Regions from separate parts of the Pseudomonas sp. LS2P72 genome, predicted to be linked through region 1. Evidence: predicted binding sites of a transcription regulator. Region 1 holds the regulator's gene; each other region holds the start of a gene.
The links. Region 1 encodes FliA, which starts transcription of late flagellar genes. Its sites were predicted from a motif close to CTAAAGTTTNNNNNNNNNNNGCCGNTAA; they were not measured.

Region 1 (7,786 bases):
GCCGGATGATGGCGGCGATCCCTGACGCCGATGTGGTCATCACCAACCCGACTCACTACGCCGTAGCGCTCAAGTACGATCCGGACAAGGGTGGGGCGCCGATGCTGGTCGCCAAGGGCAACGACTTCCTGGCCTTGAAGATCCGTGAAATCGCTGTGGCCAACGAAGTGCTGCTACTTGAGTCGCCGGCACTGGCGCGTTCGATTTACTACTCCACCGAACTTGATCAGGAAATTCCCGGCGGGCTTTACCTTGCCGTCGCCCAGGTGCTCGCTTACGTCTACCAGATTCGCCAGCACCGCGCGGGCAAGGGCAAACGCCCGGATCCGCTCAAGGACGACCTGCCGATCCCGCCGGATTTGCGGCGTGATTCCTGAGTTCTGTGCTGTCGTGCTGACGCCATCGCGGGCAAGCCCGGCTCCTACAGGTTTGGTTTCATGCGCGATTTCGATCACGACGCAAAACCTGTAGGAGCCGGGCTTGCCCGCGATGAGGCCGGTTCAAGCGCCACAAAATCCCCTGCCAAACCCTCTATTCCCCGCCTCGGCAAAAGTTGGAAGGCTTCTTGCAGTAGCGGCTCTGCGCCTGCTTTCGGCGTCAAAAAGTTTGCTTCAAGGAACGGGGAATACCGGTGGATCGCTCTCAGTTACTCAACAGTGCTCGCACAAACGTTGCCGACTTAAGTCGAGGCAATCTGGGTGTGCCGTTGTTGCTGCTGGTCATGCTGGCGATGATGATGTTGCCGATCCCGCCGTTCCTGCTGGACGTGTTCTTCACGTTCAACATTGCCTTGTCGATCGTGGTGTTGCTGGTTTGTGTTTACGCGTTGCGACCGCTGGATTTCGCGGTGTTTCCGACCATTCTGCTGGTGGCGACGTTGCTGCGACTGGCGCTGAACGTGGCCTCCACGCGCGTGGTGATGCTCCACGGCCAGGACGGTCATGCCGCCGCCGGTAAGGTGATCCAGGCCTTCGGCGAGGTGGTGATCGGCGGTAACTACGTGGTCGGTATCGTGGTGTTCGCGATTTTGATGATCATCAACTTTGTCGTGGTGACCAAGGGCGCCGGACGGATTTCCGAGGTGAGCGCGCGTTTCACCCTCGATGCGATGCCCGGTAAACAAATGGCGATCGACGCCGACCTCAACGCTGGTCTGATCGATCAGGCTCAGGCCAAGGCCCGTCGTTCGGAAGTCGCCCAAGAGGCGGAGTTCTACGGTTCCATGGACGGCGCCAGCAAGTTCGTTCGCGGTGACGCCATTGCCGGCCTGCTGATTCTGTTCATCAACCTGATCGGCGGCATGGCGGTCGGCATCTTCCAGCACGGCATGACCTTCGGCGATGCCGGTCGGGTGTACGCCTTGTTGACCATCGGTGACGGTTTGGTGGCGCAATTGCCATCACTGCTGTTGTCGACCGCCGCAGCGATCATGGTGACTCGTGCGTCCGGCTCGGAAGACATGGGCAAACAGATCAATCGCCAGATGTTCGCCTCGCCGAAAGCGTTGGCAGTGGCGGCGGGTATTATGGCGGTCATGGGCCTGGTGCCCGGCATGCCGCACTTCTCCTTTCTCAGCATGGCGGCCCTGGCGGCCGGCGGCGCGTACCTGTTCTGGAAGAAGCAGAACGTGGTCAAGGTTCAAGCTTTGCAGGAGGTCAAGCGTCAGCAGGAGCTGTTGCCGTCGCCGGCTCGCGCTCAGGAAGCCAAGGAGCTTGGCTGGGATGACGTCACTCCGATCGACATGATCGGCCTGGAAGTCGGCTACCGGCTGATTCCGCTGGTGGACCGCAATCAGGGTGGTCAGTTGCTGGCGCGGATCAAGGGTGTGCGCAAGAAGCTCTCCCAGGATCTGGGTTTCCTGATGCCGACCGTGCATATCCGTGACAACCTCGACCTGGCACCGAGTGCCTATCGCCTGACCCTGATGGGGGTGATCCTCGCCGAAGCGGAGATTTACCCGGACCGCGAACTGGCGATCAACCCGGGGCAGGTCTACGGTACGCTCAACGGCATTACCGCCAAAGATCCGGCTTTCGGTCTGGAGGCGGTCTGGATCGAAGTCAGCCAGCGAGCTCAGGCACAATCCCTCGGTTACACCGTGGTCGATGCCAGTACGGTAGTGGCAACCCACTTGAACCAAATTCTGTACAAGCACTCGAGCGAATTGATCGGTCACGAAGAAGTGCAGCAACTCATGCAATTGTTGGCCAAAAGCTCACCAAAACTGGCCGAAGAACTGGTGCCGGGTGTGGTGTCTCTGTCGCAGCTGCTCAAAGTATTGCAGGCGTTGCTGGCCGAACAGGTGCCAGTGCGGGACATTCGCAGCATTGCCGAAGCCATCGCGAACAATGCCAGCAAGAGTCAAGATACTGCCGCGCTGGTGGCCGCGGTGCGCGTCGGCGTATCCCGCGCAATCGTCCAAAGCATTGTAGGCACTGACTCCGAGCTGCCAGTGATCACCCTGGAGCCAAGGTTGGAACAAATATTGCTCAATAGTCTTCAGAAGGCAGGACAAGGCTCGGAAGAGGGCGTTCTGCTGGAGCCAAGCATGGCTGAGAAACTGCAGCGCTCGTTGATCGATGCGGCGCAGCGTCAGGAAATGCAAGGTCAACCGGTGATTCTGCTGGTAGCCGGTCCGGTTCGCGCGATGCTGTCGCGATTCGGCCGATTGGCAGTCCCGGGTTTGCATGTGTTGGCTTACCAGGAAATTCCTGACAACAAGCAAGTGACCATCGTTGCGACAGTAGGGCCCAACGGCTGAGGTAGTGGTTCATGCAAGTTAAGCGTTTTTTCGCCGCCGATATGCGTCAGGCCATGAAGCTGGTTCGTGATGAGCTGGGCGCTGATGCCGCCATCATTGGCAACCGTCGGATCGCCGGTGGTGTCGAGCTGACGGCCGCCCTGGATTACAAGTTATCGGCGCTGGCTCCGCGCGTTCCGAACATGGAACTCGAAGACGAGCTGCGCAAGACCCAATCGCGGATCGTCACCGCCCAGGCCGAACTGAGCCTGCGCAGCGATGGCGAGAGCGACAAGTCCACCAATCGCCAGTTGTTCGCCGGCCTGCCACTGACCGCCGCCGAGCCGCTGGTCGAGCCGACCTACGCCGAACCCCGTCGTCCTGCACCGGCCGCGGCACCTGCCACCGGCGGCGTCGACCCGCGGGCGTTCGACTCGATGCGTTTCGAACTCAACAGTCTGCGCGAACTGATGGAAGTGCAACTCGGCTCCCTGGCCTGGAATCAGCTGCAAGGCAGCCGTCCGGCCCAGGCCAACCTTTGGCGTCGCCTGCAACGCATCGGTCTGTCCGGCCCGTTGTCGCGCGATTTGCTCGCGCTGATTACCGATATTGAAGAACCTCGTCAGGCCTGGCGCATGTTGCTGGCACACCTGGCGCGGATGATCGTCACACCGGAAGTCGAGCCTCTGGAAGAGGGCGGCGTGATTGCCATGGTCGGCCCTGCCGGCATGGGCAAGACCACCACGCTGGCCAAACTCGCGGCCCGCTATGTGCTCAAGTACGGCGCGCAGAATATCGCGCTGGTCAGCATGGACAGCTACCGTATTGGTGCTCAGGAACAACTCAAGACCTTGGGCCGGATCCTCAATGTGTCGGTGACGCATGTCGATCCGGGCCAATCGCTGGTTCAGGCGCTGGAGCCTTTGCTGCGCAAACGCGTGGTGCTGATCGATACCGCGGGCCTTCAGGCCAGCGATCCGGCACTGCGCATGCAGCTCGAAAGCCTGGCCGGTCGTGGCATCAAATCGAAAAATTATCTGGTGTTGGCAACCACCAGCCAGAAACAGGTTCTAACGGCCGCTTATCACAGTTACAAGCGTTGTGGGCTCGCTGGCTGCATCCTGACTAAACTGGATGAAACGGCAAGTCTGGGCGAGGTGTTGAGCCTGGCCATCAGTCATGAATTGCCGGTGGCTTACCTGACCGATGGCCCGCGGATTCCGGATGATTTGCATCTACCGCGTCGTCATCAGTTGGTCAGTCGCGCCGTCAGCGTGCAAATGCAAGAAGAACCCAGCGAAGAAGCCATGGCTGACATGTTCGCTGATATTTACCACAGCCCGACCAAGCAGGTCGGCTGAGGTATTAATGAACAGTTTTTGTACCTACATCGATGGTCTGCCATGCATTGTTCAGTTCGTGAACGCGCAGCCAGTAATGTGGCCTCCGTCTAAGTAAGACAAGGTAAAGAAAATTCATGGGCAGCATGCATCCCGTACAGGTGATCGCGGTGACCGGCGGCAAAGGTGGCGTCGGGAAGACTAACGTGTCAGTGAACTTGTCCCTGGCTCTAGCGGAGCTCGGCCGGCGCGTCATGCTGCTGGACGCTGATCTGGGGCTGGCGAACGTCGACGTCCTGCTGGGACTGACACCCAAACGTACTTTGGCCGACGTGATCGAAGGCCGCTGCGAGCTGCGCGACGTACTGTTGCAAGGCCCTGGCGGCATCCGCATCGTCCCGGCCGCGTCCGGCACACAGAGCATGGTTCATTTAAGCCCGGCGCAACACGCCGGCCTGATCCAGGCGTTCAGCGATATCGGCGACAACCTCGACGTGCTGGTGATCGACACCGCTGCGGGCATTGGTGACTCGGTTGTCAGTTTCGTTCGCGCAGCGCAGGAGGTCTTGCTGGTGGTCTGCGACGAACCGACCTCGATCACCGATGCCTACGCACTGATCAAACTGCTGAACCGCGATTACGGCATGAACCGCTTCCGCGTCCTGGCCAACATGGCCCAGAGCCCACAGGAAGGTCGCAACCTGTTCGCCAAGTTGACCAAGGTCACGGATCGCTTCCTTGACGTCGCCTTACAATACGTCGGCGCGGTGCCTTACGACGAAAGCGTGCGCAAGGCCGTGCAGAAGCAGCGCGCCGTCTACGAAGCCTTCCCGCGGTCCAAGTGCTCACTGGCGTTCAAGGCCATTGCACAGAAGGTCGATACCTGGCCGCTGCCTGCCAACCCGCGTGGGCACCTGGAGTTTTTCGTCGAGCGCCTCGTGCAACAAACCGCAGGACCGGTGCTATGACATCCAGTGGCTACAACCTCTACAAGAAGTCGGCACGTGACGCGCAGTACGAGCTGATCGAGCGTTACGCGCCACTGGTTAAACGCATTGCCTACCACTTGCTGGCGCGTCTGCCGGCCAGTGTCCAGGTCGAAGACCTGATCCAGGCCGGGATGATCGGCCTGCTTGAAGTGTCGACCAAATACGACGCCAGCAAAGGCGCGAGTTTCGAGACGTACGCGGGCATTCGAATCCGCGGCGCGATGCTCGATGAAGTACGCAAGGGGGACTGGGCGCCACGTTCGGTCCACCGCAATACCCGGATGGTCAGCGACGCAATTCGTTCGATTGAAGCTAAAACCGGCCGTGACGCTAAAGATCACGAGGTTGCGGCCGAACTCCAATTGAGTCTCGACGATTATTACGGGATTTTGAACGACACCCTGGGCAGCCGCTTATTCAGTTTCGACGATCTGTTGCAGGACGGCGAACACGAAGGGCTGCACGAGGATGGCGCCAGTGCTCATCTGGAGCCGTCACGCGATCTGGAAGATGAACGCTTCCAGGCAGCGCTGGCGGACGCGATTGCCAATTTGCCGGAGCGTGAGCGACTGGTGTTGGCGCTGTACTACGACGAAGAGTTGAATCTCAAGGAAATCGGTGAGGTCCTGGGGGTCAGCGAATCTCGGGTCAGCCAGTTACACAGCCAGTGCGCGGCCCGTTTGCGGGGGCGTTTGGGGGAGTGGCGAGCGCGCTGAAGGCAGTGTGGGGACACTGCGAACGCGGCGGGTGGGGTGTTGAACCGTACCGGCCCCGATCTGCTGTGCTCCAGACAGTCATTGAGTGCTTTGCCGGATTGATTGAAATGGCGCGTCCAGGTGCTGGGCGCGTTTAAGACTGCTTGGAGGTCGAATTGGACAAGAACATGAAAATCCTCATCGTTGATGACTTCTCAACGATGCGGCGGATCATTAAAAACCTGTTGCGTGACCTTGGGTTCACCAACACGGTCGAGGCCGACGATGGCACTACTGCCATTCCGGTTCTCAACAGCGGCAGCATCGACTTTCTGGTAACAGACTGGAACATGCCCGGCATGACCGGTATCGACCTGCTGCGCCACGTGCGTGCCGATGAAAAACTCAAGCACCTTCCGGTGTTGATGGTCACGGCCGAAGCCAAGCGCGAGCAAATTATCGAGGCTGCCCAGGCCGGTGTTAACGGCTATGTGGTCAAGCCCTTCACGGCCCAGGCGTTGAAAGACAAGATTGAAAAGATCTTCGAACGCATCGGTTGATGTGCGAAGCCACTGCGCCACGGGGGGAGCTATGGAGCATAACGAGTCTTCACAGGGCGATTTCGAATCGACTCTGAAAAAACACGCGGTCGAACTGGTCGAAAGCCTTGAAAAAGGCAGGTTCGGCGACGCTGTGCAACTGATCCATGAGCTCAATCAGACCCGTGACCGTGGCCTGTATCAGGAAGTGGGCAAGCTCACTCGCGAGCTGCATAGCGCGATCGTCAATTTCCAGATTGACCCGAACATGCCGCAAGCCGAGGAAGTCTCGCAGATCACGGATGCCACCGAGCGTCTGGGTTATGTGGTCAAGCTGACCGAGGCCGCTGCCAACCGCACCATGGACCTGGTGGAAAACGCCACGCCGCTGGTCAACGGCCTGAGCAACGAAGCCCAGGCCTTGAGCACCGACTGGGGTCGGTTCATGCGTCGCGAAGTCGGGGCTGAAGAGTTCCGCGAGCTGGCCCGGCGAGTCGACGGTTTCCTGACACGCAGCAGCGAAGACAATCGCGTGGTGTCGAGCAATCTCAACGACATTCTGCTCGCTCAGGATTACCAGGACCTCACCGGTCAGGTGATCAAGCGTGTGACCCAATTGGTCACCGAAGTCGAAAGCAACCTGCTCAAGCTCGTGCTTATGGCCAGTCAGGTGGACCGCTTTGCGGGCATCGAACATGACCGTGAAGCGATGCTTGCAGAAAAAGATCCGCAAAAACATCTATCTCAGGGTGAAGGTCCGCAGATTCATGCCGATAAAAGAGAAGACGTTGTGTCCGGTCAGGACGATGTGGACGATTTGCTATCCAGTCTTGGATTTTAGGTTTTTAGGTTTTTAGACCTTTAGGAGCACCCCCTTAATGAGCTTCGGCGCCGATGAAGAGATCCTTCAGGATTTCCTGGTTGAGGCCGGCGAGATTCTAGAGCAACTGTCCGAACAGCTGGTCGAGCTTGAAAGCCGACCGGATGATGCGGACTTGCTCAATGCAATTTTTCGCGGTTTTCACACTGTAAAAGGAGGCGCCGGCTTCCTCCAGCTCAACGAGCTGGTGGAGTGCTGTCACATCGCCGAGAACGTGTTCGACATCCTGCGCAAGGGTGAACGTCGCGTCGACTCGGAACTGATGGACGTGGTTCTCGAAGCGCTGGATGCGGTGAACGGCATGTTTACCGAGGTCCGCGAGCGCAGCCCGATCACGGCTGCCACGCCTGAATTGCTGGCAGCTCTGGCCCGTCTGGCCGAGCCGCAAACCGCCGATGAAACGGCACCGGTCGCCGAGGTGGTGGACGAACCTGCCGCCGAGAGCGAATCGGGTGACATCACCGATAACGAATTTGAACAACTGCTGGACTCGCTGAACGCCGTCAAGGCTCAGGCAGAAGCCCCGGCAGCTTTGCCAGCGCCCAGCAGCAACGCGCCGACCAGCGACGAAATCACCGATGCCGAGTTCGAGTCGTTGCTCGA
Region 2 (7,786 bases), 3.1 Mb from region 1:
CGATTGACGGGCATTGATGAGATTGAATGTGTCACGCCGGATTTGAACGGCGTACCCCGTGGCAAGGTAATGACCGCCGAAGGCTTTCTCGAGGGCCGGCGTTTGCAGATGGCGCGGGGAGTGCTGCTGCAATGCATCATGGGCGGATATCCGCCAGCGCGCTTTTACGGCAGCGATGATGGCGACCTGGCGCTGGTGCCCGACCTTGCACAGATCCATCGCTTGCCGTGGAGCACGCAGCCGCGAGCCTTGGCCATTTGCGATGCGGACGAGCTGACCGGCGAAAGCTCGTCTTTGTCGACCCGCGGCCAACTCAAAGCCGTGATCGCGCGTTACGCGGCCCTCGGCCTGGCGCCGGTGGTGGCGACCGAGCTGGAATTTTTTGTCTTTGCACCCAACACCGACCCGACTCAACCGTTCCAGCCACCGCTGGGCCTGGACGGTCGTCGCGAGGACGGTCAATCGGCGTTCAGTATCAGTTCCAATAATGGTTTGCGGCCGTTCTTCAGCGAAGTCTACGCCTGCATGGCGGCCCTGGGCTTGCCGCGCGATACCTTCATGCATGAGATGGGCGTCAGCCAGTTCGAGATCAACCTGCTGCACGGCGATCCGCTGCTGTTGGCCGACCAGACACTCCTGTTCAAACATCTGCTCAAAGAAGTCGCGCTCAAGCATGGCCTGACCGTGGTTTGCATGGCCAAGCCGCTGGCGCACACGCCGGGCAGTTCGATGCATATTCACCAGAGCATCATCGAGATCGGCAGCGGGCGTAACGTGTTCAGCGATAAGGCGGGTGAGCCGACCGCGACCTTCCGTCATTTCATCGCGGGTCAGCAGGCCGGCATGGCGGATTTCACCGCGTTGTTCGCACCGAACGTGAACTCGTATCAGCGCTTGTGCCATCCCTTCGCATCACCGAATAATGCCTGCTGGTCCCACGACAACCGTGCGGCCGGATTGCGTATTCCAGCCAGTTCGCCCGCCGCTCGTCGGGTCGAGAACCGCTTGCCGGGGGCTGATGCAAATCCTTATCTGGCGATCGCCGCCAGCCTTGCCGCAGGGTTGTATGGCATTGAACACAAACTGGAGCCGAGCGAGCCGATCCAGGGTGAGTTCGAAGTGCCGGACAATCTTTCGTTGCCGTGTACCTTGCATGCGGCTCTTGAACGTCTGAAACGTAGCCAATTGGCGAAGGAACTGTTTGGCAAGGAGTTCATCGAAGGCTACATCGCCTCGAAGACCATGGAGTTGACCAGCTTCTTTGATGAAATTACTCCCTGGGAACGGCGTGTTTTAGCGGCCCAGGCCTGACGACCCGTCGACATCAGGCTATCGTTTGTCGGTAGCCTGAAACTCACTGCAAGGAGCCGCTCGGAACGCCGATGCGCCAAATCTGGAAACCCTTTCGAGCGCTTTATTTTGCCTCGCTGATGATGTTGATCGGCTCTGGCCTGTTGAGTACTTACCTGGCCTTGCGCCTGGCTGCCGACCACGTCGACAGCCTGTGGGTCGGTGCGTTGATGGCCGCCAACTATTGCGGCCTGGTGCTGGGTGGCAAGATCGGCCACCGGCTGATTGCCCGGGTCGGGCATATTCGCGCCTATTCAGCTTGCGCCGGGATTGTCGGTGCGGCGGTGCTGGGCCATGGCCTGGTGGACTGGTTGCCTGCCTGGATCTTCCTGCGGGTCATCGTCGGCCTCGGCATGATGTGCCAATACATGGTCATCGAAAGCTGGCTCAATGAGCAGGCCGAAGCCTCGCAGCGCGGCACGGTATTCAGCGGCTACATGATTGCCTCGTACCTGGGGCTGGTGCTGGGTCAGTTGATTCTGGTCATGCACCCGAGCCTGGGCCTTGAACTGCTGATGCTGGTCGCCTTGTGCTTCGCGCTGTGCCTGGTGCCGGTGGCCCTGACCCGTCGGATTCACCCGGCACCGTTGCACCCGGCACCGATGGAGCCGCGGTTCTTCATCAAGCGCGTGCCGCAGTCGTTGAGCACGGTGCTGGGGGCGGGGCTGATCATCGGTTCGTTCTACGGTCTGGCACCGCTGTATGCCTCGCAGCAGGGGTTGTCCACGGAGCAGGTCGGTCTGTTCATGGGTAGCTGCATTTTTGCGGGCTTGCTGGTGCAATGGCCGTTGGGCTGGCTGTCCGACCGTTATGACCGGGCGCTGTTGATCCGTTGTTTTGCCATGGTCCTGGCGCTGACCGCGTTGCCGCTGGCAATCATGCAGCAGGTACCGCTGGAGATTTTGTTTATCACCGGGTTCTTCTGTTCGCTGGTGATGTTCTGCCTGTATCCGCTGGCGGTGGCGTTCTCCAACGACCACGTCGAGGGAGATCGCCGGGTGTCCCTGACAGCGATGCTGTTGGTGACCTACGGTGTCGGCGCCAGTATCGGGCCGCTGGTGGCAGGGGTGCTGATGAAGCTGTTCGGCAGCCACATGCTCTATGCCTTTTTCAGTTTCTTCGCGTTGGTGCTGGTGTGGCGGATTCGCCCGAAAGCGGTAACCAACCTGCATCAGGTCGACGATGCACCGCTGCATCACGTCGCCATGCCGGACAGTATGTCGAGTTCGCCGTTGGTGGCTTGCCTTGACCCGCGGGTCGATGAGCAGGTGGTTCAGGAACAGATGCAGAACCCGATCAACCCTGAGCCGGACGCGGAACCCGAATCAGAGCCCGAAACCGATCCAACTCCCGAAGACCCTGATGCACCTCGCGAGCAAAGTTTTACCGAGGCCAGGCCTTAAGCATAAAAACAACGCATAAAAAAACGGGCAGTCACCGCAAGGGGCTGCCCGTTTTCTATTGAAGCGTCTTATTACATGTCGTCTTTGTCGAAGCGTCGCGCTTCGCGCTGAAGCTGATAGACGAACCGCTCGACCTGCCGCTGCACCAGCCCGCTCATGTTGTGAAAGCGTACGCCGGCGAAGGTGGTGGAGATTCTTTCTTCGAAGTGCAGGTAACGCAGCTCGACGGGTGCCGTCATGTTGCCAAAGGGCAGGGCGGCGATGAAGCGGTCATAGACCTGGCCCAGTTGCAGGCTGCCCGTGATGTCACCTTCGAAGCGTAACTTGCAGCCGGTGGCGGAGATGTCCAGTAGCTTGCCGCTGATCGGCGATTTGAGCTTTTCACCGCCCAGATCGACGTTGACCAGTTGTGCCAGCTTCAATGCTGCGCGGAATGCATTACGACGCTGGTGGTAAACCACCTCGGCGGGCAGGGCGCCACGGTAGCAGCGACCGCCACCGGATTCGTCGATGGTCAACGGGCCGTTGCTTTCCCAGGCAATACGTACGCCGTCGTGAAAGCCTTCGACCTTGAACGGTTCGCCGGCGAGCAGGTAGCGTTCACCATCGCGGGGAATCATTTCGTCCAGGGCAATCATGTTGCTGTCACGGTCAATGTCCACCAGATAGCTCTGGAAGCGCTGGCTGCGCTCATGGAACGTGATGATCAGCGGATCATGGCTGTCTTGCAGCTGGCGCAGGTTGCCGGAGATCTCCAACGGCGTGGTGAGCACCTTGGGTGGCTGCGGAGCATCTTCCGCGCTTAAGGCATTGAACACGGTTCATCAATCTCCAGACAAATATGACTACGGCTGGCCAGCATATTGCCAGCATGTTGCGCGTCTTGATAGTGCGCGCTTTTCAGCAGGCTCAAGCCTGACTGAGCGGGCGTGGCTTCGCAAGCATGGAGGTTGATCCGCGTGCATCATAGAGCGCTGGCGGTTCGCCGCCGTTGAGGATTTTCAGCTGATTGGCCGTCGCGGCCTGTTGGACCAGGATCGACTGGCCATTCTTGACGTTGGCCGCCTGGCACTGAGCCAGAAGATCGGTCAATACATCGCTCTGTTCCAGCAGCTGGTCGCCAATGCTCGAATGGCTGGCAAGTTGCTCCAGGCCGTTGCGGTTGGTCGGCAGGTTGAGGCTGGCGAGGATTTCACTGCGCTTGCGGCCATGCTGATCGAGCAAAATGATCAATGCCTGTTTCTGCGCCAGAATCTCTTCGAGCAGTGGCATGTCGCGACCGTGCAAGGCGAGGGACTCGGTTTGCAGTAACTCCAGCAAGTGCTGTGCTGGAGCGAAATCGTCGGTGATCAGTTGCAGTAAATTAGTGTCGTGCATGGCTGGCCTTGGGTTTTAAGCGTCCAAAAGCCTGGCGCAGGCCTTGGCCTAGCGCTGGGCTTCGAAGTTGAGCAGTTTGCTGGCTACACGGTTGCTGTCGACTTTGTAGCTGCCATCGGCAATCGCTGCTTTCAACTCGGCCACGCGGGCGTTGTCGACGGCAGGCTGATCGCGCAGCTTGTCAGTGACCTTCTGCAACTGTTGAGCCTCATTGCTGAGATGTACCGATTCCCCGCTTTTGACGGTACTGGCCTGTTCGGCCGGGGTATTCAGCGGTGCGGGTTTGCCGGCTTCGGCGGTTTCCTTCGCGGTGCTGGTACGTGTACTACCGGTAAGTGACGAGGAACTGTTTAAACGGCTGAAATCGATGACCATGACAAAAAACCTCTGGGTATTTGGACGCTTGCCATGTTTTCGGCCATACCCGGAAAAACTTTAGGCCCAATTATCAATGAGCTTGCGCGCGTCAGCGCTTGCCCTGCATAGGGCACAGTCTAGGGAACAGTCGAGTGGCGCGCCACATCTTCACAAACAGAGAGTTCTACATGGCCACTTCCACCTGACCGGGCGCGATGACTTGCGCCTTGATGACCCGCTGCGAGTTGAGGTTTTTCACCCGGATCTGTTCGCGCAAGCCGCCATTGGACAGCGCTTCACCCGGCATGCGCACGCTGAGCGTTCCACTGCGGGCGGTAATCACCACCTGGTCGCCCTTGGTGATGACTTCTGCCTGTTCCATGTGCACCAGGGTCATGACCTGGTCGGCAACCATTGGTCGGGTAAGTTTCTGCCCGATCGCCTGGTCGACGGAAGTCAGGTAACCCTGGCTGATCAGGCTGATGTCACGCTCGCGCAGGGTCACATCCTGGGGCTCGACGATACCGGCGCGTCGTAGCGGTCGGGTGGTAGTCACAATGTCGCGAAACAGGCGCACTTGAGCGGGTACGAATACCGTCCAGGGTGACGCGCCCTCGCAGCGCACCTTGACCGTAACACGCCCCAGCGGTGTGGCCGGGCTCTCCAGGGACGCTGTCAATTCCTTGTCGCACATGGGCATGCGCAGCCGTGGGTCGAGCTGCTTGACCTCGATCTCGTAGCGGCCTTCCGTTTGACTGGTGGCCAGATAGTCTTCTACGGTGAATTCAAGAAAGCCCTGGGTGACGCCGATAAGCATGTCAGGCAAGGTAACCGCGTCAGCAAGGGCAGGGCAGCCAGCGTTGAACAGGCAGACGGCCGACACCGCGCAAAGCAATTTGCGGGCGTTTGATGTCAGGCGTCGGAAAAATGTCGGTTCTGTGTTCATAAGAGTTAAAAAGCAAGCGCCGTGCCGTTTAGTGATGAATGCGCGTCGCAACACACTTAAGCGTTGGTGTAGGAGTCTATGCATGGCTGGTGTAATGGATGCGGTAAACCAGCGCACGCAACTGGTAGGGCAGAATCGCCTTGAGCTGTTGTTGTTCCGTCTCGACGGCCAGCAGCTGTATGGGATCAACGTGTTCAAGGTTCGGGAGGTGCTGCAATGCCCCAAACTGACGCTGATGCCAAAATCCAGTCCTGTCGTGTGCGGTGTGGCGAGTATTCGGGGGGCGACCATTCCGATACTTGATCTGGCCATGGCGACCGGTTCCGGTGCGCTGAAAGATCAAAGCAATCCCTTCGTGATCATCACGGAGTACAACACCAAGACCCAGGGTTTCCTGGTGCGGTCAGTGGAACGCATCGTCAACATGAATTGGGAGGAGATTCATCCGCCACCCAAGGGCACGGGACGCGATCATTACCTGACGGCTGTGACTCGGGTCGACAATCAGTTAGTCGAAATCATCGACGTCGAGAAAGTGCTGGCAGAAGTGGCGCCGACCCCGGAAGCGATTTCCGTTGGCGTGGTGGATGTCGAAACCCAGCACAAGGCGCTCTCTTTGCGAGTACTGACGGTCGATGACTCGTCGGTGGCGCGCAAGCAGGTGACCCGTTGCCTGCAGACGGTCGGTGTCGAAGTGGTGGCGTTGAACGACGGTCGGCAAGCGCTGGATTACCTGCGCAAGCTGGTCGACGAGGGCAAGAAGCCGGAAGAAGAGTTCCTGATGATGATTTCCGACATCGAGATGCCGGAGATGGACGGGTACACCCTCACGGCCGCGATCCGCAGCGACCCTCGCATGCAAAAGCTTCACATCATCCTGCATACTTCGTTGTCGGGTGTATTCAATCAGGCGATGGTCAAGAAAGTCGGTGCCGATGACTTCCTTGCCAAATTCCGTCCTGATGACCTGGCATCCCGGGTAGTCAACCGGATCAAAGCAGCAGACATCAGCTAGGGGCCTTTTGCCCCTAACGGTTAATACGATTTAAGAGGCGGCATCTTTGTCTACGGGTAATTTGGATTTCGAACAGTTCCGGGTCTTCCTGGAAAAAGCCTGTGGCATTTTGCTCGGTGAAAACAAGCAATACCTGGTCTCGAGCCGTCTCAACAAACTGATGGAACAGCAAGGCATCAAGTCCCTGGGTGAGCTGGTCCAGCGCATCCAGACCCAGCCGCGCAGCGGTTTGCGCGAGATGGTGGTGGATGCCATGACCACCAACGAAACCCTGTGGTTTCGTGATACCTATCCGTTTGAAGTCTTGAAGAACAAGGTGCTGCCGGCAGCGATCAAGGCCGCTCCTGGCCAGCGTCTGCGGATCTGGTCGGCGGCCTGTTCGTCGGGTCAGGAACCGTATTCGCTGTCGATGTCGATCGATGAGTTCGAGCGCGTGAACATGGGCCAGCTGAAGATGGGCGTGCAGATCGTTGCCACCGACCTGTCCGGTACCATGCTGACCAACTGCAAGACCGGGGAGTACGACAGCCTGGCCATCGGCCGTGGCCTGTCGCCCGAGCGCCTTCAACGTTACTTCGACCCGAAAGGGCCGGGGCGCTGGGCAATCAAGGCACCGATCAAGAGCCGGGTGGAGTTTCGCTCGTTCAACCTGCTGGACAGCTACGCGGCGCTGGGCAAGTTTGACATCGTGTTCTGCCGCAACGTGCTGATCTACTTCTCCGCCGAGGTGAAGAAGGACATCCTGTTGCGCATTCACAGCACGTTGAAGCCAGGCGGTTATCTGTTCCTCGGTGCTTCCGAGGCGCTGAACGGTTTGCCGGACCATTACCAGATGGTCCAGTGCAGCCCGGGGATCATCTACCAGGCGAAGTGATTCGTTGGCGTCATCAAAAAAAACGGGAGTCCTCAGGGGCTCCCGTTTTTTTTTGCCTGCTCATTCCTCATAGACGCTGCAACACCTGTAGGAGCATGGCTTGCCCGCGATGGCGGTGTGTCAGTCAATGATGATGTTGTCTGACACACCGCCTTCGCGGGCAAGCCATGCTCCTACAGGGGATAGGTGTTGCCCATGGGAAAGCGGCAGAAAAGCGGCAGGCGGCGGAAATCGGTTGCCGCTTTTCTGGCATTGCCACGTTGCCACTGCCCGCAAAGCCCCGGTTTACGGGCTTTTTTCGATTGGCACGACGCTTGCTTTGTCCATGTTACGAAAAATCAGGTCACCCGAAGGTTTCCGACATGAGCATCAGCTTCGATAAAGCGCTCGGTATTCACGAACAAGCTTTGGGCTTCCGCGCTCAGCGTGCCGAAGTCCTGGCCAACAACATCGCCAACGCCGAC
Region 3 (7,786 bases), 2.3 Mb from region 1:
CAGGGCTCCAGCACCTCGGCCACCCGGGCAATCTGGTGCTGACGCAGTTGGTTGCAGCGTGAGGCGCCCAGCAGCAAGGCGACCACGTAAGTCTGCTCGACGCTCAGGTTTTGCGTCTGGCTGGCCAGCTCATCGCGCACGGTCGTGTGCTGGAGCCGGTGTGCGCAGGCGATCCGGTAGAGCTGATGCAGCTCCAGCCACAGGCCTTCCGGCACCGGGCAATAAAGTTTGGTCGCGCGAATCAGCGGCCCGTTCAGGCAATGAATCGCCCGTTGCAGCGCCTGGGTCAGCAGCGGCGCACGGTCCTTGCTGAATTTCGGTGTGATGCGCACGACGATCTGTTTATAACCAATGGCCAAGTGACTTTGCAGCGCCTGGCAGAGGTTGGCGATCTTGCGGGAACGCTCGTCGAGGACAATCGACTGATGCAGGAAATGCTGCTCAAGGTGTTTGCAGACGTAATACACCTCGGGCCGCAGCAGTTCGAGCAATTGCAGGCGATTGTCGCTGGGCGTGAGCAGCTGGTTGAGTTCGCTCAAGCCTTGATACAGCTGGCGAGCGGTTTCGCCGATATTGGCTTTGGGTAGATTGGCGATCCAGCGCTTGAGATCACGCGGGGTAGCGTCACAGAACGACAGGCGCAACTGCGTCGGGATCGGCGCGCGTAGCAACAGGTGGGGGCTGGTCTCACTCATGCCGTGGAAAAACTCCAACCGGTAAATGGGCAGTGATGACCTGACTGTAGCAGCTAATGGATTTCTACCGTTTGTCTGTCAGTCGAATGCCCTCCGGGCGTACTACTAATCTGACAGTCGTGCGACTGGATACGCACAGTCGTACGGCCTGCTGCCTACGCAGGGCAGGTCTCTTGTAACTTCAAGGAGATGAAGTTTATGTCTAGATATGTAGTGGCAAATCAATGGGGCGGTAGTTCGGCACCCTGGCATCCGGGCGGAGACTGGGTGTTAGGCGCGCGGGACAACCAGAACGTTGTCGCGATCGAGATCAAGTCGAGCGATGGCGGGAAGAGTTTCACCGGCACCATGACGTATGCGGGTGAAGGTCCCATTGGTTTCAAGGCTCAGCGCACGGGCCAGAACCAGTACAACGTTGAAAATCAGTGGGGCGGCAACGATGCCCCGTGGCATCCGGGTGGTAAATGGGTCATCGGAGGCCGGGATAATCAGAACGTTGTGGCGTTGAGCGTGACCTCCAGTGATGGAGGGAAAAACCTCAGTGGCACCAATACCTACGCCAACGAAGGGCCGATCGGCTTCCGTGGACAGATAGAGTAACGGCACCACCGAAATGTCCGGCCCCGCGAAGACGTTCGCGGGGTTCGGATCAGGGATCAGGCTTTTGCCAGCCCCATGCCCTGGCCCATCTGCACCGGCGAACCGGCCGCCAGTTCTTCAGCCCACTTCACTTGATCAGGCCCGAACAGCACGACAGCGGTCGAGCCCAGTTTGAACCGACCCAGTTCTGCACCTTTCTCCAAATGGATCGGCGCACGGGCGGCTTCGTCGTAGCGGAAGGTTTTCAGCTCGCGTTTCGGCGGCGTGACCAGCCCGGCCCAAACGGTTTCGATCGACGCAACGATCATCGCGCCCACCAGAACCACGGCCATCGGCCCGCGCTCGGTGTCGAAAATGCACGCCACACGCTCATTGCGGGCGAACAGTTCCGGAACGTTTTCAGCGGTGGTCTGGTTGACCGAGAAGATCCGGCCCGGAATGTAGACCATCTCGCGCAGGGTGCCGGCCAGCGGCATGTGCACGCGGTGGTAGTCCTTCGGCGACAGATAAATAGTTGCGAAATCACCGCCCATGAACGGCGCTGCGTTGGCCGCATCGCCGCCCAGCAATTCCAGCACGCTGAAGCTGTGACCCTTGGCCTGGAACACGCGACCGTGTTCGATCGGGCCAAGTTGGCTGACCGCACCGTCGGCCGGGCTGAGGATCGCGCCAGGCGTCTCGTCCAGCGGGCGAGCGCCGTCTTTCAATGCGCGAGTGAAGAACGCATTGAAGTGCTCGTAGGCCGTCAGGTCTTCGACCAGCGCCTGCGACATGTCCACCTGATAACGCTTGGCGAACCAGGCGGTGAAGGCATTCTTGAACCAGCGCACGCGGCATTCGGCGATGCAGCCGGCCAGTCGCGACAGCAGGTGATGGGGCAGCAGGTATTGGCTGAGGATAAACAAACGCTTATTCATTAACTGTCCTTAAAAACCTTAAATCTCTACGGGCGTATCGGGGTGGTTGCCCCATTCGCCCCAGGAACCGGCGTAGCCTTTTACCCGCGGATAACCGAGGGATTTTGCCACCAGATAGGTGAAGCCAGAACGGTGGTGAGTCTGGCAGTGGGTAATCACTTCTTTGTCTTTGCTGATCCCGAGTTTTTCCAGGATCTGCGGCATGTCGGTGCGGATGCGCAGGTTGCGCGTCTGATCCATGCCCGCGGTCCATTCGAAATTGACCGCGCCGGGAATGTGCCCGGCCTTGGCCGCCAGGACTTTCTCGCCGGAATATTCCAGCGGCCCACGCGCGTCCCAGATTGCCAGGTCGGCGGCACCGAGACGGCTTTGCAGGTACTCGCGGGTGGCAGTGGGTTCGTCGTGCAGGGTCAACGCAACCGGGCCGCCGACCGCGGCCGGGATCTGGATCGACATGGGCAAGCCTTCTGCCAGCCAGGCCTTCAGGCCGCCGTCGACATAGTGGTACTTGCTATGGCCGATGACATCCAGCAGCCAGATAAAACGCCCGGCCCAACCGCCGCCCTCGTCGTCATAGACCACGTAGATCGCGTCTTTGTTGTGTCCCAGTTCACCGAACAACGCTTCGAGTGCCGCTTGCGGCGGCATCAGTCCCGGCGCAGGCGCCTGACCGAGTTGCGTGCGTTTCGGATCGACAAAACGCGCACCGGGGATATGCCCTTCGGCATAGCGGGCGCTGCTGGTCAGGTCCACCAGAACCAGTTCGCGGGCGTCGAGACGGGCGAGCAAGTCGCTCGGCTCGATCACCAGCGGCAAGCCAGAGAAGTCAGACATGTGAGGTCTCCAGAACACAAAGGGGAGGATTGTATAGCAGCGTCATTGGCCGCGGTGACTAAAGCTGTGCAGGGCTTTCTCGATGCACTGCGCGGTTTTGCCGAAGGCTTGCACGGTGATTTCCGAGAACGGCCCGCCGCCCTGATCCGCCACCACAATCATGATCACCCGACCATTATTGACCAGTGAGCGCAACAGCAAGTGTTCGCCGCCGAACTGTGAGCGCAGGCTGGCCGGCAACAGGGCCGAAAATTGCGCGTTGTTGGCCGGTGTCAGGCGCACTTGGGCTTGTTGCGAGAGCAGACGTTGCAGCACGGTGCTCTGGCTGACGGCGAAGTTCAGGCCGGCCGCTTCTTTTGGCAGCCCGGCTGTCTGGTGCACCCGCAGATTGTCATGGGTGCGGTCGGCCATCAGGATCATCACCCGACGCATGCCGCACGCAACCAAAGCATCCCGGGCAGACGTGGTCAGGTGCATGGCATTGGTGAAGCGACTCGGCTCGACCAGCAACTCGGCACACTGTCTGCGCCATTTCGCCAGGTCTTCGGCCGTCGGTGCCGGGGCTGGCAGCAATCCGGCGTGGACACGGTTCATGCCCCACGGCCAGATCAGCGACATGGCCGGGTGCCAAAGGTCTGGCATTGCATGATGACGGGCGCTGTTGGCGGCCTGTTGGTGCAACTGCTGCTGCACTTCGTCCATCGGCATTTGCAGGTAAAGGCTGGTCAGATACTGCCAGCGTTCACTGTGCGGACTGTCCCAGGCCTGTTGTGCCGACAGCGCCAGACCGTTGGCCAGCAGCACCGTGTTGGCCGGTTGATTGAGCCAGCGGCGCAGGGTCGGATCGTCATCGAGGCGGTTCTGCTGGCGCAATGGATGATCGCTGTCGCGCGCGATGCGCAGCACTTTCACCAGCTCACGCTGCTCGTTGAGCAGCAGCCGATAGCCCTGATGCACCCAGATCGGCAGGCGCCAGATGTCCACGAGCGCCAGGCAGATATCCAGCAAGCGAACGCCGAACAATTGCTTTTCGACTTTGCTCGCCGACTCGCCTTTATGCATGACCCGCAGCTCCCACTCTTCGAGCAACTGCGGATGAGTCAATGCCATCGGCCAGAGCGGCGAGAGAAACAGCAGGCTGCCCCAGTGGATGTCCTGCCACAGCCGCGCGAGGCGACTGGCGAAAAAACCGTTGGCCTGTTGGGTCGCGTGCTGGCTGATCAGCTGCAGCTGACGCAGGGCGATCGGGATCTCCGATTGCGGCTGGGCAGGCAGCCGGTTGAGCAGTTCTTCGGTGCGCTTCAAACCGAGGCGATTGATCGCCACCTCAAGGTTTTCCGCAGGCTCGGTCATGCTGCCATGGGTGTGACGATTGGCTTCGCGAATCACGCTCAAGGCCAGCGCGGGACTGTCCTGTATCAGTTCAGCGATATCGCGCAGGGAGCTGCGACTGTTGGCGATGGCCTTGCAGACACGGTCATGACTGGCTTGCGGAACGGGCAAGCGCACGCCATCGAGAAGCTTGACCCAGCCTTCGAGAGTGGTCGGTTTTGGAGTTGGAACGTTCGTTTCGTTAGCCATGGTTGGACGCGATCATCGTCTGCATTACCTATGCCCGGAGCGGGCCAAATTGGCTTTTCGCCTGAACTGGCTATAGTCTGGCGCAGTTTTGCCGATAAGTAGAAGAAGAGATTTTTTAACTTCCGAATATGACCTTGAACCCGACTCAGTAAGTGCTCTCCTACCTATGGCTAAAATTATCGGCATCATCGTCGTATTCGCGAGCGTGCTCGGCGGATACGTGCTCTCCCACGGCAAGATTGCCGCCCTGATTCAGCCCTTCGAGGTGTTGATTATCGGTGGCGCGGCCCTCGGTGCATTCCTCCAGGCCAACCCCAGTTACATGACCATGCACGTGCTCAAGAAATCCTTGGGCATGTTCACTTCGCGTTTCAACCACACGTTCTATCTGGAAGTGCTGGGCCTGATCTACGAGATCCTCAACAAGAGCCGCCGCGAAGGCATGATGGCCATCGAAGGCGATATCGAAGATGCCTCCGCGAGCCCGATCTTCGCCAAATACCCGGCCGTGCTCAAAGACGAACGCATGACTGCGTTCATCTGCGATTACCTGCGCATCATGTCCTCCGGCAACATGGCTCCCCATGAGCTTGAAGGCCTGTTCGACATGGAGCTTTACAGCCTCAAGGAAGACCTCGAGCATCCATCCCACGCGGTGAACGGCATTGCCGACGCCATGCCCGGTTTCGGTATCGTCGCGGCGGTACTCGGTATCGTGGTGACCATGGCTTCCTTGGGTGAAGGCGATCAGAAATCCATCGGCCTGCACGTCGGTGCGGCACTCGTCGGTACCTTCTTCGGTATTCTCGCGGCGTACGGTTTCTTCGGTCCGCTGGCCCATTCCCTGGCCCACGATGCCAAGGAAGAACTCAACGTCTACGAAGCCATCAAGGCTTCGCTGGTGGCTTCGGCTTCCGGCATGCCGCCATCGCTGGCGGTAGAGTTCGGTCGCAAGGTTCTGTACCCGGCGCACCGTCCTAGCTTCGCTGAGCTGGAACAAGCGGTTCGCGGTCGCTAGTGTCCTGTCTTGCAAATACGTTCCTTTTTGGCGAGTGGCTGTTGTTGCCAGACAAGGCGCCGCGACGAGTCATAGCCGGCTATGGCGAGGAGCGGCAACGCAGTATGGCGACAACAGACACCGCCAAAAAGGAACAGTATTTGTGAGACAGGGCACTTAGATCATGGAAAATAACCAGCCGATAATCATCAAGCGCGTCAAGCGCATCGCCGGCGGGCACCACGGAGGCGCCTGGAAAATCGCCTTCGCGGACTTCGCAACGGCGATGATGGCGTTCTTCCTGGTGCTGTGGCTGCTGTCCACCGCAACGCCTGAACAGAAGATCGCCATCGCCGGTTACTTCAAGGACCCGGTCGGTTTTTCCGAAAGCGGTACGCCGTACATCATCGACCTGGGCGGCACGCCGACCCTGGCGCCGGAGAGCACCCTCAACCCCGAGGTGAAATCCCAGCCGCAGCCGGACAAGGTGACCATCGACGCCGAGCAGGTTGAAGGCATGGCCGAGCAGGTCGAGAAGGAACGTCTCGAACTGTTGCTGCAAGAACTGCAGAACAAGGTCGAAGAAAACCCGCAACTCAAGAAATTCAAAGACCAGATCCTGTTCGAGATCACGCCGGACGGTTTGCGCATCCAGATCGTCGACGCCGAAAACCGCCCGATGTTCGACTCGGGCAGTGCCCGACTGAAGCCGTACTTCGAAGACATCCTGCTGGCCATGGCTGACACCATCAAAGCGGTGCCGAACAAGATCAGCATCAGCGGCCACACCGATGCCAAGCCGTATTCGAGCACGGGTGACTTCGGTAACTGGGAGCTCTCGGCCAACCGCGCCAACGCGGCACGTCGTGCGCTGATCGCTGGCAGCTATCCGGATGCACAGGTGGCGCGGGTCGTCGGTTATGCCTCGTCGGCCCTGTTCGATCGCGAGAACCCATTCAATCCGGTCAACCGCCGTATCGACATCGTGGTGCTGACCAAGAAAGCCCAGCGTGCCATCGAAGGTTCGCAAGGTGCGGAACCGGTGCCGGAGCAAACGCCAACGCAAGGGCAGGGCGGCCCGGGCGAAGTGCCCGTCACGCCGGTCGATCCGAATGCGTTGCCGGTGGATAAGGAACCGTTGCCGGCGCATGAGCTTCGCGAGCGCTTGAATCTGTTTGAAGATCCAGCGCCGAAACCGGGTGAACCGCCGAAGCAGTGACCCATAAAAAAGCCGACAGTGATGTCGGCTTTTTTGTGTCTGTCGTTTGTGCGTTGGTGGCGGCTGTAGGAACGATCTGAATTTTCGCGCTGGGGTTCTCCCTCGTGCAAGCGTCAGTCTATAGTTCCGCCGTTGCTGCCAACGCGGTGACCGATCTTAGCCGGTCGAACCACAGATGAAATCTATCGAAATTATCCGGAGTTTAGACCCATGGCTAAGTACCACCCGCTCCAAGGCAACTTCAGCGTCGGCCCGACGCTGTACATCGACACCGAAGCCCGTGCTTCCGACCTTCTTGAAACCGCCGTCCACCGACTCAAAGCCGCACGTAATCTGCTCAACAGCGTTACCTGCCTGTGCGTAAAAGAAGCCGAAGGACACGACCTGGAGCATTTCGCCAACGCTGCACACATGCTGATTCAGGACGGCTGCGACGCCTTGGATGCGCTGGGCTGGAAGCTGGAAAAAACTGCATGCTGAAAATGAGAAAGCCGCAACATTCGCGGCTTTTTTGTCAGGGTACGCGCTGGGACAATTTTCTGACCGCCATCAAGGCGTGCCATATCCACTGGAGTGGCTTCCGATCATTTTCGTGACGTCACGAAAATGATCGAGTTCGGGAAAGGTGGACGGCGCCCTGTCGAAGACTTCATGCCCACTCGTTATGCCTGCTACTTGATTGTCCAGAAGAGTGACCCGAGTTGGCAGTCATGAATCGATTCCTTCGGCGCCCATTGATTGATCAGCATTGAATGTCTAGTGCTGAAATAGGTTTACACCTGTTGCACCCTAACGCTCGATGCATCGCATCGGGCGTTTGTATTTTAAGGACGGTTGTCTCTGCTTTAATTGGGGCGCCAGTGCCTGGCTGCAGTTGATGAGAAGTCCTCAACCCTTACAATCGCCACTACCAGGTTCGTGATGCTCGGGCTTTCCTTGAACA
Region 4 (7,786 bases), 2.7 Mb from region 1:
GGCGGTAATCGTGTAGACGTCTTCGAGGTACGCAGCAACCGGGTCGCTGTTCTTGGCGCCGAGTTTCCAGGCCGGGTTCGGCGTGGTTGGGCCGAGGATGATGTCGACCTCATTGAAGGCAGCCATGAAGTCGTTCTTGATCAGACGGCGGATTTTCTGTGCCTTCAGGTAGTAGGCGTCGTAGTAACCGGCCGACAGCGCGTAGGCACCGACCATGATCCGGCGCTGCACTTCCGGGCCGAAACCTTCGCCACGGGAACGCTTGTACAGGTCTTCCAGGTTTTTCGGGTCTTCGCAGCGGTAGCCGAAACGCACGCCGTCAAAACGCGACAGGTTGGAAGAGGCTTCTGCCGGGGCAATCACGTAGTACGCAGGAATCGCGTGCTGCATGTTCGGCAGGCTGATTTCCTTGATCACGGCACCGAGCTTTTTCAGCTCTTCGACACTGGCCATAACCAGGTCGGCAATACGCGGGTCGAGACCGGCGCTGAAATACTCTTTAGGAACGCCGATGCGCAGGCCTTGCAGCGAACCGTTGAGGCCCGCGCTGTAATCAGGCACGGGCTCGTCGATGCTGGTGGAGTCTTGCGGGTCGAAACCGGCCATGCCTTGCAACAGGATCGCGCAGTCTTCGGCGGTGCGGGCCAGAGGGCCGCCCTGATCGAGGCTGGAAGCGTAGGCGATCATGCCCCAGCGTGAAACGCGACCGTACGTCGGTTTCAGGCCAGTGAGGTTGGTCAGTGCGGCCGGCTGACGGATCGAGCCGCCCGTGTCGGTGCCAGTGGCTGCCGGCAGGAGACGCGCGGCAACTGCTGCCGCGGAACCGCCAGACGAGCCGCCCGGAACGTGTTCCAGGTTCCACGGGTTTTTCACCGCGCCGTAATAGCTCGACTCGTTGGCCGAACCCATGGCGAATTCGTCCATGTTGGTCTTGCCCAGCGTCACGGCACCCGCGGCGGCCAGCTTGGCGACCACGGTGGCGTCGTACGGTGCTTTAAAGTTGTCGAGCATCTTCGAGCCGCAGCTGGTGCGGATGCCCTGGGTGCAGAACAGGTCTTTGTGGGCGATCGGCGCACCGAGCAGGGCGCCGCTCTCACCATTGGCGCGGCGTGCGTCAGCGGCTTTCGCCTGCTGGAGCGCCAGGTCTTCGGTGAGGCTGATGAAACTGTTGAGCTGCGGATCGAGCTGGGCGATACGCGCCAGCAGGGTTTTGGTCAGCTCTTCGGAAGAAAACTTTTTATCGGCGAGACCGCGGGCGATCTCGGTCAGAGTCAATTGATGCATTGCAGGCTCTTTCCCTTTAGTCGATGACTTTCGGAACCAGGTACAGGCCGTTTTCGACCGCTGGTGCGATGGACTGATAGGCCTCGCGATGATTGGTCTCGGTCACGACGTCTGCACGCAGGCGCTGGCTGGCTTCCAGTGGGTGGGCGAGCGGCTCGATACCGTCGGTATTGACCGCCTGCATTTCGTCGACCAGTCCCAGAATGCTGTTCAGGGCCGAAGTGATGTGTGGAAGATCGGCATCATTAAGGCCAAGACAGGCCAGATGAGCGATTTTTTCCACGTCGGAGCGTTCAAGCGTCATGGGATTCTCCAGTGGAAGGAAAACAGAACGGATGCTATCCGTGTGTTAGATTGTCGGAACACTACCGCATTTCTACGGTCATAAGGCCGCGATTGTGGGGGTTGGTGCACAGAAAAGCGGCCAATTTAACATATTGGCGCCTTGCCCAAAATCCCTGTCGTTGTTAGAGTTTGCCGCACTTTTTTACCCACGCGTTGCCTAGGGTCCCTTTCCCATGTTCAAGAAACTGCGTGGCATGTTTTCCAGCGATCTTTCCATTGACCTGGGCACTGCCAACACCCTTATTTACGTGCGCGAGCGCGGTATCGTCCTGAATGAGCCATCGGTTGTGGCTATTCGGACACACGGTAACCAGAAAAGTGTCGTTGCCGTCGGCACCGAGGCCAAGCGCATGCTCGGCCGTACGCCGGGCAACATTGCTGCCATTCGTCCGATGAAGGACGGTGTGATCGCCGACTTCAGCGTTTGCGAAAAGATGCTGCAGTACTTTATCAACAAGGTTCACGAAAACAGCTTCCTGCAGCCTAGCCCTCGTGTGCTGATCTGCGTTCCATGCAAATCCACCCAGGTTGAGCGTCGTGCCATCCGTGAATCGGCCCTCGGTGCCGGTGCCCGTGAAGTGTTCCTGATCGAAGAGCCAATGGCCGCTGCGATCGGTGCCGGCCTGCCGGTTGAAGAAGCTCGCGGCTCGATGGTTGTCGATATCGGTGGCGGTACCACCGAAATCGCGCTGATCTCCCTGAACGGTGTGGTTTACGCCGAATCCGTACGGGTTGGCGGCGACCGCTTCGACGAAGCGATCATCACTTACGTGCGTCGCAACTACGGCAGCCTGATCGGCGAATCCACTGCCGAGCGCATCAAGCAGGAAATCGGTACTGCCTACCCGGGCGGCGAAGTTCGCGAAGTCGATGTTCGTGGCCGTAATCTGGCCGAAGGCGTTCCACGCGCATTCACCCTGAACTCCAATGAAGTGCTGGAAGCTCTGCAAGAGTCCCTGGCCACCATCGTTCAGGCTGTGAAAAGTGCACTGGAGCAATCGCCTCCGGAACTGGCTTCCGATATCGCCGAGCGTGGTCTGGTACTGACCGGTGGTGGCGCCTTGCTGCGTGACCTCGACAAGTTGCTGGCCCAGGAAACCGGTCTGCCGGTGATCGTTGCCGAAGACCCGCTGACCTGCGTTGCTCGCGGCGGTGGCCGTGCGTTGGAAATGATGGATAAACACACCATGGACCTGCTGTCGAGCGAGTGATCTCGCCCGACGCATCTATGCTGTTGGCGCGCAGGCAGCACTTTGCGGTGCTGCCTGTTGGCGTTTATCTTCTGTCAGTCTGCATCCAGGCCGGTTTGATGCCGTATGAATAAAGAGAACATTTGCCTGGGAGGAGCGGCTTATTAAACCGCTTTTCACCAAAGGGCCTTCACTGGGCGTGCGCTTGTTGGTGCTGGTCGTGCTATCGGTCGCGCTGATGGTGGTCGATGCCCGCTTCACACTGCTCAAGCCAGTGCGTAGCCAAATGTCGCTGGTACTGATGCAGTCTTACTGGATCACCGACCTGCCGCAGCGGCTATGGCAGGGTGTGGCCAGCCAATTTGGCAGCCGTACCGAACTCGTCGCCGAAAACGAAAAACTCAAAACCGAAAACCTGCTGTTGCAGGGCCGCATGCAAAAGCTTGCCGCCCTCACCGAGCAGAACGTTCGGCTGCGCGAGTTGCTCAACTCCTCCGCGCTGGTCAACGAGAAGGTCGAAGTGGCCGAGCTGATCGGCATGGACCCCAATCCCTTCACCCACCGCATCATCATCAACAAAGGTGAGCGCGACGGTGTGGTCCTCGGTCAGCCGGTGCTCGATGCCCGCGGCCTGATGGGCCAGGTGGTCGAGTTGATGCCGTACACCTCTCGTGTGCTGTTGCTGACCGATACCACTCACAGCATTCCGGTGCAGGTGAACCGCAACGGTCTGCGGGCGATTGCCAGCGGCACCGGCAACCCGGAACGCCTGGAGTTGCGTCATGTGGCCGATACCGCCGACATCAAGGAAGGCGATCTGCTGGTCAGCTCCGGTCTGGGCCAGCGGTTCCCGGCGGGTTACCCGGTGGCGACGGTCAAGGAAGTGATCCACGATTCCGGTCAGCCGTTCGCTATCGTGCGTGCCGTACCGACCGCCGCCTTGAACCGCAGCCGCTACTTGCTGCTGGTGTTCACTGACGGCCGCACAGCCGAAGAGCGCGCCAACGATGCTGCCCAGGCTCAAGAAGCCTTGGACCAGCACGGTGGTGGACCGATCATTCCTGCGAGCGTGCCGAAACCTGCCCTCGTCCCGGCAGCTGTTGCTGCGCCCGTGGCGCCGGTTGCGCCGACGATTGCCCCTGCCGCCACAACCCCGCCTAAACCTGCGGCAACTCATCCTGCTCCTGCGAAACCTGCCGCCAGCAAACCGCCCGCGACACAACCTGCGGCCGCTAAACCGCCCGCTGCCGTGAAGCCTGCTGCCAAACCGCCTGTCTCTGCGCCGGCTACTACTGGGGGACGAGAATAATGGTGGGTGCTACTGCCTCCCGAAACGGCTGGATGATCTGGCTGACATTCGCCATAGGCATGCTGCTCAGCGTTTCGCCGCTGCCGCAATTCATGGAAATCCTCCGTCCACTGTGGCTGGCCTTGCTGCTGGCGTTCTGGGCGTTAGCCATGCCGCAGAAAGTCGGGATGGTCACCGCGTGGTGCCTGGGCCTGGCTGAAGACGTGCTTTATGGCACGCTGCTGGGCCAGAACGCGTTGATCCTGACGTTGATCACGTACCTGGTGCTGGCGCTGCAACAACGCCTGCGCATGTTCCCGATGTGGCAACAGAGCCTGGTGATCCTGGTGATCTTCGGCCTCGCGCAGCTTGTTCAACTATGGCTCAGCGCCCTGACCGGCAATCGTCAGCCGACGCTGGCGCTGGTCTTGCCGGCATTGGTCAGTGCACTGCTCTGGCCATGGATCAGCTACGGTTTGCGCGGTTTGCGTCGACGCTACAAAATCAACTAATTCGGTCAGGCATTTGCCCGTACCGGTGCCCTGCCTCGCAAATACGTTCCTTTTTGGCGAGTGGCTGTTGTTGCCAGGCAAGGCGCCGCGACGAGTCATAGCTCGCTATGGCGAGGAGCGGCAACGCAGTATGGCTACAACAGGCGCCGCCAAAAAGGAACAGTATTTGTGAGGCAGGGCACTAAACAGGGAGATGTCTTGATGAAACAGCTGTACCTCGCCTCAGGCTCGCCGCGTCGGCGTGAACTGCTCACGCAGATCGGCGTGCCGTTCTCCGTCATCCGCGCGGACATCGATGAAACTCCTTTAGAAGATGAATCCCCGACGGCTTATGTCGAGCGCCTGGCGCGCGGCAAAGCCGAGGCCGGGCGGGGGACTGTCGTGTCTGACGCAGATTTTTGCGTGCTGGGCGCCGACACCGCCGTGGTGCTGGACGGAAAAATACTCGGCAAGCCGGTTGATGAAGCCGAGGCGTGCGCCATGCTTATGATGTTGTCCGGGTGTGAACATGAAGTCCTGACGGCGATCGCGGTGCGAGAGAGTGAGCGTTGCGAGTCTCGGGTGGTGCGCAGTCTGGTGCGTTTTCGCAACATCAATCGCGATGAAGCGGTGGCCTACTGGGCCAGCGGCGAGCCGCAAGACAAGGCCGGCGGCTACGGCATTCAAGGACTCGGCGCGGTGTTCGTCGCCGGGCTCAATGGCAGTTACTCGGCGGTAGTCGGGTTACCGCTGTGCGAAACCGCTGAGCTGCTTGGCCATTTCGGCATACCCTGTTGGCAAACCCTTAACGCGCGTTGAGCGTCGTACTGACAAGATGCGGCCATTATCGTGAACATGCCTGAACGAGACCCTGCCATGAGTGAAGAGATCCTGATCAACATCACGCCGATGGAATCGCGCGTGGCGGTGGTTGAAAACGGTGTTCTGCAAGAGGTCCACGTCGAGCGCACGCAAAAGCGCGGGATCGTCGGCAACATCTATAAAGGCAAGGTCGTGCGGGTATTGCCCGGCATGCAGGCGGCATTCGTCGATATTGGTCTGGACCGCGCAGCGTTCATTCATGCCTCGGAAATTTCCCTGCGCGAAGGCCCGGCGGTCGAGAGCATCAGCGCTCTGGTTCACGAAGGTCAGAGCCTGGTGGTGCAAGTGACCAAGGACCCGATCGGCTCCAAAGGCGCACGCCTGACGACTCAGTTGTCGATTCCATCGCGTTATCTGGTGTACATGCCGCGCACCTCGCACGTTGGCATTTCGTTGAAGATCGAAGACGAAGCCGAGCGCGAACGACTCAAGCAAGTGGTCACCGATTGCGTGGCCAAAGAAGGCATTCAAGAGGTCGGTGGCTTCATCCTGCGTACCGCTGCCGAAGGTGCCGGTGCCGATGAAATCCTCATGGACATTCGCTACCTGCGTCGTCTCTGGGATCAGATCAACGAGCAGATCAAAACCATCAGCGCGCCGAGTGTGATCTATGAAGACCTCGGCCTGGCGCTGCGCACCTTGCGTGACCTGGTGAGCCCGAAGATCGAGAAGATCCGGATCGACTCCCGGGAAACCTTCCAGAAAACCACGCAGTTCGTCGCCGAGCTGATGCCGGAAATCGCCGATCGTCTTGAGCATTACCCTGGCGAACGGCCGATCTTCGACCTGTACGGCGTCGAAGACGAAATCCAGAAAGCCCTGGAGCGCAAAGTCCCGCTGAAATCCGGCGGTTACCTGGTGGTCGATCCGGCGGAAGCCATGAGCACCATCGACGTCAACACCGGGGCGTTCGTCGGTCATCGCAACCTCGAAGAAACCATCTTCAAGACCAACCTCGAAGCCGCGACCGCCATCGCTCGTCAGCTGCGCCTGCGCAACCTGGGCGGGATCATCATCATCGACTTCATCGACATGGAAGATGAAGAGCACCAGCGTCAGGTGCTGCGCACGCTCGAGAAGCAACTGGAACGCGATCACGCCAAGACCAACATCATCGGCATCACCGAGTTGGGCCTGGTGCAGATGACCCGCAAGCGCACCCGCGAAAGTCTTGAACAAGTGCTGTGCGAACCGTGCAGCAGCTGCCAGGGCCGCGGCAAGCTGAAGACGCCGGAAACTGTTTGCTACGAGATTTTCCGCGAAATCCTCCGCGAAGCTCGCGCCTATCAGGCGGAAGGCTATCGTGTATTGGCAAACCAGAAAGTGGTCGACCGTTTGCTCGATGAAGAATCGGGCAATGTCGCCGAGCTCGAAGGTTTTATCGGACGCACCATCCGGTTCCAGGTGGAAACCATGTATTCCCAGGAACAATACGACGTGGTGCTGCTCTGAATCGCTGTCTTTCCACCCTGCTAGAACGGCTGGCCTCAGCTTTTTGCAGTATTTTTGCCATGGGAGCCAACTGACATGGAACGTCTGACACGCATTGTGGCCGCACTGACCCGCTGGGGTCTGGGGCTGTGTGCGTTGGTGTTGGTGTTGTTGGCGTTATACGTCAGCCTCGGCCGAGAGCTGACCCCGCTGGTGGCCGAGTACCGTGCCGAAGTCGAAGCCGAAGCCAGCGCTGCTTTGGGCATGCCGCTGAACATCGGCGAACTGGAAGGTAGCTGGAGCGGCTTTGCTCCGATCATGCTGGCTCACGACGTGATGGTCGGCGAGGGCGCCAATGCCCTGCGTCTGGATCAGGTGCGCGCGGTGCCGGATCTTTGGGCCAGTCTGATGGCTCGCGAAGTGCGCATCGCTCACCTGGAACTCAGCGGCCTGAAGATCAGCCTCAAGGAAGGCGAGGATGGCCATTGGGCGCTGGAAGGTTTGCCGGTGCAGCAGGATCAGCCGCTGGATCCTGAACAATTGCTCAATCGTATGCAGATGGTTCAGCAGCTGTCGGTGCTCGATAGCCAGGTCACTTTGCAGCCACTGCAAGAGCAACCGCTGACCCTGACTTACGTCGGCTTGAATCTGAAAACCGGCGTCTCTCGCCAGCGACTCGACGCCCGTTTGACCCTGCCCGATGGACAACCGGTGGCCATCAGTCTGCGTACCCGTCTGCGCGCCAGCGAATGGAAAGACGGCGAGGCCGAAGCTTATTTGAGCCTGCCGCAAAGCGACTGGTCGAAATGGTTGCCTGAGCGCCTGACCCAACAATGGAATTTTTCCGAGTTCAAGGCCGGCGGCGAGCTTTGGGT

Region 2: flgM (flagellar biosynthesis anti-sigma factor FlgM) is a predicted target of FliA. The motif match lies at 4,542-4,569, and genes of this name have one in related genera.
Region 3: motA (flagellar motor stator protein MotA) is a predicted target of FliA. The motif match lies at 4,698-4,725, and genes of this name have one in related genera.
Region 4: ACYZUA_RS27395 (Maf family protein) is a predicted target of FliA. The motif match lies at 4,684-4,711, and genes of this name have one in related genera.

What each region holds. Positions count from the first base shown of each region.
Region 1 is NZ_CM142708.1:2,259,610-2,267,395, forward strand. It holds gene flhB (flagellar biosynthesis protein FlhB) at 1-377, shown strand, start outside; gene flhA (flagellar biosynthesis protein FlhA) at 632-2,761, shown strand; gene flhF (flagellar biosynthesis protein FlhF) at 2,773-4,101, shown strand; gene fleN (flagellar synthesis regulator FleN) at 4,218-5,048, shown strand; gene fliA (RNA polymerase sigma factor FliA) at 5,045-5,785, shown strand; gene ACYZUA_RS10490 (chemotaxis response regulator CheY) at 5,953-6,324, shown strand; gene ACYZUA_RS10495 (protein phosphatase CheZ) at 6,356-7,144, shown strand; gene ACYZUA_RS10500 (chemotaxis protein CheA) at 7,182-7,786, shown strand, end outside.
Region 2 is NZ_CM142708.1:5,317,091-5,324,876, reverse strand. It holds gene ACYZUA_RS24480 (glutamine synthetase family protein) at 70-1,311, shown strand; gene ACYZUA_RS24475 (MFS transporter) at 1,383-2,753, shown strand; gene ACYZUA_RS24470 (flagellar brake protein) at 2,825-3,571, opposite strand; gene ACYZUA_RS24465 (flagella synthesis protein FlgN) at 3,663-4,130, opposite strand; gene flgM (flagellar biosynthesis anti-sigma factor FlgM) at 4,179-4,505, opposite strand; gene flgA (flagellar basal body P-ring formation chaperone FlgA) at 4,672-5,433, opposite strand; gene ACYZUA_RS24450 (chemotaxis protein CheV) at 5,516-6,448, shown strand; gene cheR (protein-glutamate O-methyltransferase CheR) at 6,495-7,322, shown strand; gene flgB (flagellar basal body rod protein FlgB) at 7,685-7,786, shown strand, end outside.
Region 3 is NZ_CM142708.1:6,358,783-6,366,568, reverse strand. It holds gene ACYZUA_RS29155 (molecular chaperone) at 1-695, opposite strand, end outside; gene ACYZUA_RS29150 (lectin OAA family protein) at 894-1,295, shown strand; gene asd (archaetidylserine decarboxylase) at 1,352-2,212, opposite strand; gene ACYZUA_RS29140 (rhodanese-like domain-containing protein) at 2,231-3,046, opposite strand; gene ACYZUA_RS29135 (HDOD domain-containing protein) at 3,089-4,627, opposite strand; gene motA (flagellar motor stator protein MotA) at 4,794-5,645, shown strand; gene motB (flagellar motor protein MotB) at 5,809-6,843, shown strand; gene ACYZUA_RS29120 (hypothetical protein) at 7,054-7,323, shown strand.
Region 4 is NZ_CM142708.1:5,954,427-5,962,212, reverse strand. It holds gene gatA (Asp-tRNA(Asn)/Glu-tRNA(Gln) amidotransferase subunit GatA) at 1-1,284, opposite strand, end outside; gene gatC (Asp-tRNA(Asn)/Glu-tRNA(Gln) amidotransferase subunit GatC) at 1,301-1,588, opposite strand; gene mreB (rod shape-determining protein MreB) at 1,803-2,840, shown strand; gene mreC (rod shape-determining protein MreC) at 3,019-4,128, shown strand; gene mreD (rod shape-determining protein MreD) at 4,128-4,619, shown strand; gene ACYZUA_RS27395 (Maf family protein) at 4,821-5,417, shown strand; gene rng (ribonuclease G) at 5,475-6,932, shown strand; gene ACYZUA_RS27385 (YhdP family protein) at 7,008-7,786, shown strand, end outside.